DNA from 2 places in the Dorea sp. MB18-49 genome. Region 1 is predicted to be linked to the other one. Evidence: a T-box and tRNA genes for the amino acid it is inferred to sense, from the RefSeq annotation. Region 1 holds a T-box; the other holds one or more tRNA genes.

Region 1 (3,426 bases):
TGTAGTGGTCTACAATGTTCTCATCTACTGGGAAGTTCCACTCTTCTTCATATACCGGCCAGTCAGACATCATCAGTGATTCTTCTTCCGGTACTAACTTGCTGTAGATCTCTTCTGTAACGAACGGCATATATGGATGCAGCAGTTTCAGTGATTTCTTCAGGACTTCTCTTAATGTCCACAGTGCCGCATTGGCTGCTTCCGGATCTTCATCTGCATGATAGATCGGATATTTTGCCATCTCAATGTACCAGTCACAGAACTCATCCCACATAAAGTCGTAAATCTTGGAAAGTGCGATACCAAGTTCGAACTTATCCATATTTTCTGTAACATCTTTTACAAGGCTGTTGCATTTTGACATGATCCAGCAGTCTGCAGGACGTTTTTCAAAGTTCGCCGGTTTCTTCAATTCTTTTTCATCCAGGTTCATCATGATAAATCTGGAAGCATTCCATACTTTATTGGCAAAGTTACGGCTTGCCTCTACACGTTCGTTATAGAAACGCATATCGTTACCAGGTGCATTACCTGTCATCAGTGTCATACGAAGTGCATCTGCACCATACTGATCAATGATTTCCAGTGGATCGATACCATTTCCAAGAGATTTACTCATCTTACGTCCCTGAGAGTCACGGACCAGACCGTGGATAAATACGGTGTGGAACGGTGCCTTTCCGGTATGCGCGTATCCTGAGAATACCATACGGATTACCCAGAAGAAGATGATGTCATAGCCTGTTACCAGCACATCTGTCGGATAGAAGTAATCCAGATCTTCTGTCTGATCCGGCCATCCAAGTGTTGAGAATGGCCACAGCGCAGAACTGAACCATGTATCCAGTGTATCTTCATCCTGTGTAAAGTGTGTGCATCCACATTTCGGGCATTTCTCCGGTGCGCCGTGTCCGACAACAACTTCACCACACTCATCACAGTAGTAAGCCGGGATTCTGTGTCCCCACCAGATCTGACGGGAAATACACCAGTCACGGATATTCTCAAGCCAGTGCAGGTAGATCTTGTTGAAACGTTCCGGTACGAATCTTAAATCGCCGTTCTTGATTGCTTCGATGGCTGGTTTTGCCAGTTCTTCCATCTTAACAAACCACTGCTGCTTGATCATTGGCTCTACAGTTGTATGGCAGCGGTCATGTGTTCCTACGTTATGAGAATGTGGAACAACTTTTACCAGGTATCCCTGCTCTTCCAAGTCAGCTACCATTGCTTTTCTTGCTTCGTAGCGGTCCATTCCGGCATATTTTCCACCATACTGCTCATTGATCGTTGCATCATCGTTCATGATGTTGATCTCCGGCAGGTTGTGACGTTTTCCGACTTCAAAGTCGTTAGGGTCATGTGCCGGTGTGATCTTAACCGCACCTGTTCCGAATTCTTTGTCTACATAGTAGTCGGCAACGATCGGAATCTCTCTGTCTGTCAGAGGCAGTTTACACATTTTTCCTACGATGTCTTTGTATCTTTCATCATCCGGGTGAACTGCGATTGCAGTATCTCCAAGTAATGTCTCCGGACGTGTGGTTGCGATCTCCAAATAATCATCTGTTCCAACGATTGGATATTTGATGTGCCAGAAGAATCCGTCCTGTTCCTCATGTTCAACTTCTGCATCGGAAAGAGAAGTCTTACATACCGGACACCAGTTGATGATTCTGGATCCTTTGTAAATATATCCTTCGTTGTATAATTTGATGAATACTTCTTCTACGGCTTTGGAACATCCTTCGTCCATTGTGAAACGTTCTCTGTCCCAGTCACAGGATACACCTAATTTTTTTAACTGTCCTTCGATAGTTCCGGCGTATTCTTCTTTCCACTGCCATGTTCTTTCCAGGAATTTCTCTCTTCCTAATTCTTTCTTGTCAATTCCTTCTTCTTTTAACTGATTTGTAACCTTAACCTCAGTAGAGATAGCCGCATGGTCTGTTCCCGGAATCCAGAGTGCATTGTATCCCTGCATTCTCTTATAACGGATCAGGATGTCCTGCAGTGTATTATCCAGGGCATGTCCCATGTGAAGCTTACCTGTAATGTTCGGTGGCGGCATTACTGTAGTAAATGGTTTCTTGCTTCTGTCTACTTCGGCGTGGAAATATTTGTTATCACACCATTTTTCATATAATTTTGCTTCAATCGCTTTGGGATTGTAAGTCTTTTCCAGGTTTTCGCTCATAGTTTCCTCCTCATTTCACACATTTTTCACATTTTTTTATTAAATGAAAAAACCCTTTACATCGACGTAAAGGGCGATTGTAGTCGCGGTACCACCTTCATTATATAGGAAGAAATCCTTCGCTATATATCTCATCTTATTCTTTAACGGGAACGACTCCGGGATGAACTAATTCTACTTTATCATAAGTTACAGGTTCATTCATCCGGCTCCGAAGCTACCTTCCGACGTCTCGTATTCCTTAAGTGTCTCTCAGCCGATGGATCACTCTCTCTGGTATGGACGAACTTACGTGTACTCCTCTTCATCAATGCCTTTACGTATAAACTACTGAATATGATAGCCATCGAATCCCCATTTGTCAAGGATTTTAGGGATTTTTCAGAAACTCTTAAGGGTTACACCAATCCGAAACACTTCATGATATAGAGCCATCCCGTCAGGGTAAATGCGCTGCACATAGTCGTCAGCATAACTACACTCGAAGACACAACTCCTTCATGTCCCATATTCTTAGCCATAACATAACTGCTGACTGTTGTTGCCGATCCGAGCATGACTAAGATTGCGATCAGTTTCTCTCTCCGAAACCCGATTGCCACTGCAAGTGGCATGAACACTGCTACAAATCCCACTAATTTGATAAACGCAGCGATCACGGTCGGTTTAATCTTGCCAAATGCTTTCTTAATGTCAAATGTAGCTCCCATCGCCATCAGTCCCATCGGTGTTGCTACGCCGCCGATACTGCTGACGGCCTTATGTAAGATCACCGGCATCGGAAGTTTCAGTGCCGACCATAACAGACCTGCCACAATACCGATGATGATTGGATTCGTAATGATACCGATCAGTGTCTTCTTGATCAGTGCTTTATCCATGCCTTTTTGTCCCGGCTTGAAAAATGACAGTACAACCACCGCCATAATATTATAAAGCGGCACACTTCCAATGATCATAAGCGGTGCCTGACCGGAATTACCATAGATATTCTGGATAAATGCGATCCCCAGAAGTGCCGCACTGCTTCTGTACGCTCCCTGGATAAATTCTCCCTGAATACTTCTGTCTTTCAACAGGCAGGAGATTCCGATTGCGATCGTGATACTGATCAATGTAATAATAAAACAGAAGATTACAAATTTCGTATCCCACGCTTCCTTGATATCTACGACCGCCAGATCGCCGAATAATAATACCGGCAGTGGTATCCGGAAGACGAATTTGTT
Region 2 (3,426 bases), on a different contig from region 1:
GGAGAAAGTAGTAGCTAAGAATCCTGCAGAGCCAGAATTCCACCAGGCAGTAAAAGAGGTATTAGAGTCATTAAGAGTTGTTGTAGAGGCTAACGAGGAGAAATTCAGAAAAGACGCTCTTCTTGAAAGACTTGTTGAACCTGAAAGACAGATCAAATTCCGTGTTCCATGGGTAGACGATAAAGGACAGGTTCAGGTTAATACAGGATACCGTGTACAGTTTAACAGCGCAATCGGACCATACAAAGGAGGATTACGTCTGCACCCATCTGTAAACCTTGGTATCATCAAATTCCTTGGATTTGAGCAGATCTTCAAGAACTCACTGACAGGACTTCCAATCGGCGGAGGTAAAGGTGGTTCTGACTTCGATCCTAAGGGAAAATCAGACAGAGAAGTAATGGCATTCTGCCAGAGCTTTATGACAGAACTTTGCAAATATATCGGAGCTGACACAGATGTTCCTGCAGGAGACATCGGAACAGGTGCAAGAGAGATTGGTTACATGTTCGGTCAGTACAAGAGAATCAGAGGCCTGTATGAAGGTGTTCTGACAGGAAAAGGATTAAGCTACGGCGGATCTTTAGCAAGAACAGAAGCTACAGGATATGGACTTCTCTATTTAACAGAAGAATTATTAAAGATCAACGGAAAAGACATCAAGGGAATGACAGTTGCAGTTTCCGGAGCTGGTAACGTTGCAATCTATGCAATCCAGAAAGCTCAGCAGCTTGGAGCTAAAGTTGTAACAGCAAGTGATTCTACAGGATGGGTATATGATCCGGACGGAATCGACGTTGCAGCATTAAAAGAAATCAAAGAAGTAAAACGTGCAAGACTGACAGAGTACAAGAACTACCGTCCTAATTCAGAATATCATGAAGGACGCGGTGTATGGTCTGTTAAGGTTGACCTTGCTCTTCCATGTGCTACACAGAACGAACTTCACCTTGAAGATGCAAAACAGTTAGTTGCTAACGGATGCGTAGCTGTATGCGAAGGTGCTAACATGCCTACTACATTAGAAGCAACACAGTATCTGCAGGAGAATGGTGTGATCTTTGCACCTGGTAAAGCTGCAAACGCTGGTGGTGTTGCTACATCTGCACTTGAAATGTCACAGAACAGCGAGAGACTTAGCTGGACATTTGAAGAAGTAGATGCAAAACTGAAGAACATCATGGTAAACATCTGCCACAACATGGACGATGCTGCAAAACGTTACGGAATGGAAGGTAACTATGTTGCCGGAGCTAACATTGCAGGATTTGAAAAAGTTGTAGATGCTATGACAGCTCAGGGAATCGTATAGAATTGGTATTTAATTTATCAGGCGACGGCTACTCGGACCGGAATAAAAGTTAGGAATCCTTTCCTGTTCAGGTTCCGTCGGCGGGTAATACTAAAGGGGCAAAATTCTGCTAAAAGCAGGCATTCAAAATTTGAAACTCGGCATACGCCTCAAACAGTCAAATTTTGAATACCTAACGCAGAATTTTGCCCCTTAAGTATTACCAACACCTTCTCCACATTCACTGGAAAGGATACCCGACTTTTATTCCGTGGGTATCGGATGCCTGAAGAATTAAGTGCCTTATACTGCGTTCTTCAAGGACCGAGAGGTCAACCCAGTTAATAAATTAAATATCAATTGTAGAAATTATTTAAAAAATTTGAAAAAAGGTGTTGACTTTCCACGAAACCAATGCTATACTAACGAAGTCGGTTCGAGAGAGACGACAAAATATATGGGATCATAGCTCAGCTGGGAGAGCATCTGCCTTACAAGCAGAGGGTCATAGGTTCGAGCCCTATTGGTCCCATACATTTTCTAAATTGATTGTGGCGGGATAGCTCAGTTGGCTAGAGCACACGGTTCATACCCGTGGTGTCGCTGGTTCAAATCCAGTTCCCGCTACTCATTATGGCGGGATAGCTCAGTTGGCTAGAGCACACGGTTCATACCCGTGGTGTCGCTGGTTCAAATCCAGTTCCCGCTATTTTTTTTGCCATACATCTGTAAAAGTTGCCAGTGACAGCTTTCGGAGGTGGCAGGTTCTAAGTATATTGGTATACACAGCAAGAGAGTCGGAAAAGAATCCGGTTCTTTTTTTATGCCCAATTTACCTAACAAAGTATACAAGAAAAGTAAAATCGTTTATAATATTTTACATCGCCATGCGTTCGAAAGAAACTGCTGCCTGCAGGAACTGTCACTGCCAGTTCATTGCGGATGCTTTGGCGGATTCTACAGATATGGTAAGAACAGGAGGTTAACGAAGATGGTACCAAAGAGTAGTTTATTCATTCGCATTGTTGCGGGTGCATATGTAATATATTTAGGAGAAAAGCTGATCAACAGTTCACTTGCGGATAGACCGGAGAATTATATACTTTATATAGCGGCAGGCGTAATATTCGCATTGATTGGTCTTTACTGGCTGGTAGGATCCGGAATCAAGATGGTGAAAAAGGAATACCGGGACGACAGCATTAGGGGCCGTATGAATGAATCTGAGAATGAGACGGAAGAAGTAAAAGCAACAGAAGAAAATGAATCAGAAGAACCGATGGAAGAAACAGAAGAAAGCGCTACGCCAGAAAATGACAAACTAGTGAGATAAAAGATTAACAAAAAGATAAACAAAAATAAGGAGGAGAATATATGCGCGTAGGTATGGGATATGATGTACACAAGTTAGTAGAAGGAAGAGATCTGATCCTTGGTGGGGTGAAGATCCCTTACGAGAAGGGACTTCTTGGTCATTCGGATGCAGATGTATTATTACATGCAATCATGGATGCGCTTTTGGGGGCTGCAGCGCTTGGTGATATAGGAAAGCATTTTCCGGATACAGATCCGGCGTACAAAGGTGCGTCCAGTATCAGGCTTTTGGAAGAAGTGGGAAGAATGATCGACGAGAAATTATATGTGATCGGTAATATCGATGCAACGATCATTGCACAGCGGCCGAAGATGGCGCCGCACATTGAACAGATGCGGAAAAATGTGGCAGAGGCACTGCATATCGAGGTGGATCAGGTGAATATCAAGGCAACGACAGAAGAAGGACTTGGTTTTACTGGAACGGGAGAAGGGATTTCTTCACAGGCAATTGCAAGTCTGGATACGATCGCTAATTACAGTTACAGAGTCGGACCTTCAGAAGGTGGATGTGCCGGCTGTGGCGGATGTATGAAAGTGCAGGAAAGTTAGATAACGCAAAAATGATAAAAGCAGGCGGATAGACAGCAAATGCACAGAAGCAGATAGAAAAATAAGAGAAAAAGGGAAAAACAAAATGGAGATAAGAAAGCTGGGAACAGAAGAAAAACAGAATACGAAAAAGCTGTATGAAGAAGTGTTTTCAGAAGACAGCAAAAGTTTTGTTGATTATTATTATGAAGAAAAACTAAAAGACAATC

What was found. A T-box is a leader RNA that pairs with one kind of tRNA and senses whether it is charged. The one in region 1 lies ahead of NCY30_RS05585 (valine--tRNA ligase), so its partner is inferred to be a tRNA-Val.
Region 2: it encodes a tRNA-Val, which carries the amino acid that the T-box ahead of NCY30_RS05585 (valine--tRNA ligase) is inferred to sense. The anticodon was not compared.

What each region holds. Positions count from the first base shown of each region.
Region 1 covers NZ_JAMOYX010000012.1:37,862-41,287, forward strand. The annotation lists gene NCY30_RS05585 (valine--tRNA ligase) at 1-2,197, opposite strand, end outside; T-box leader at 2,264-2,517, opposite strand; gene NCY30_RS05590 (AEC family transporter) at 2,596-3,426, opposite strand, start outside.
Region 2 covers NZ_JAMOYX010000001.1:96,688-100,113, forward strand. The annotation lists gene gdhA (NADP-specific glutamate dehydrogenase) at 1-1,312, shown strand, start outside; tRNA gene NCY30_RS00525 (tRNA-Val) at 1,751-1,823, shown strand; tRNA gene NCY30_RS00530 (tRNA-Met) at 1,845-1,918, shown strand; tRNA gene NCY30_RS00535 (tRNA-Met) at 1,927-2,000, shown strand; gene NCY30_RS00540 (hypothetical protein) at 2,283-2,624, shown strand; gene ispF (2-C-methyl-D-erythritol 2,4-cyclodiphosphate synthase) at 2,666-3,217, shown strand; gene NCY30_RS00550 (GNAT family N-acetyltransferase) at 3,303-3,426, shown strand, end outside.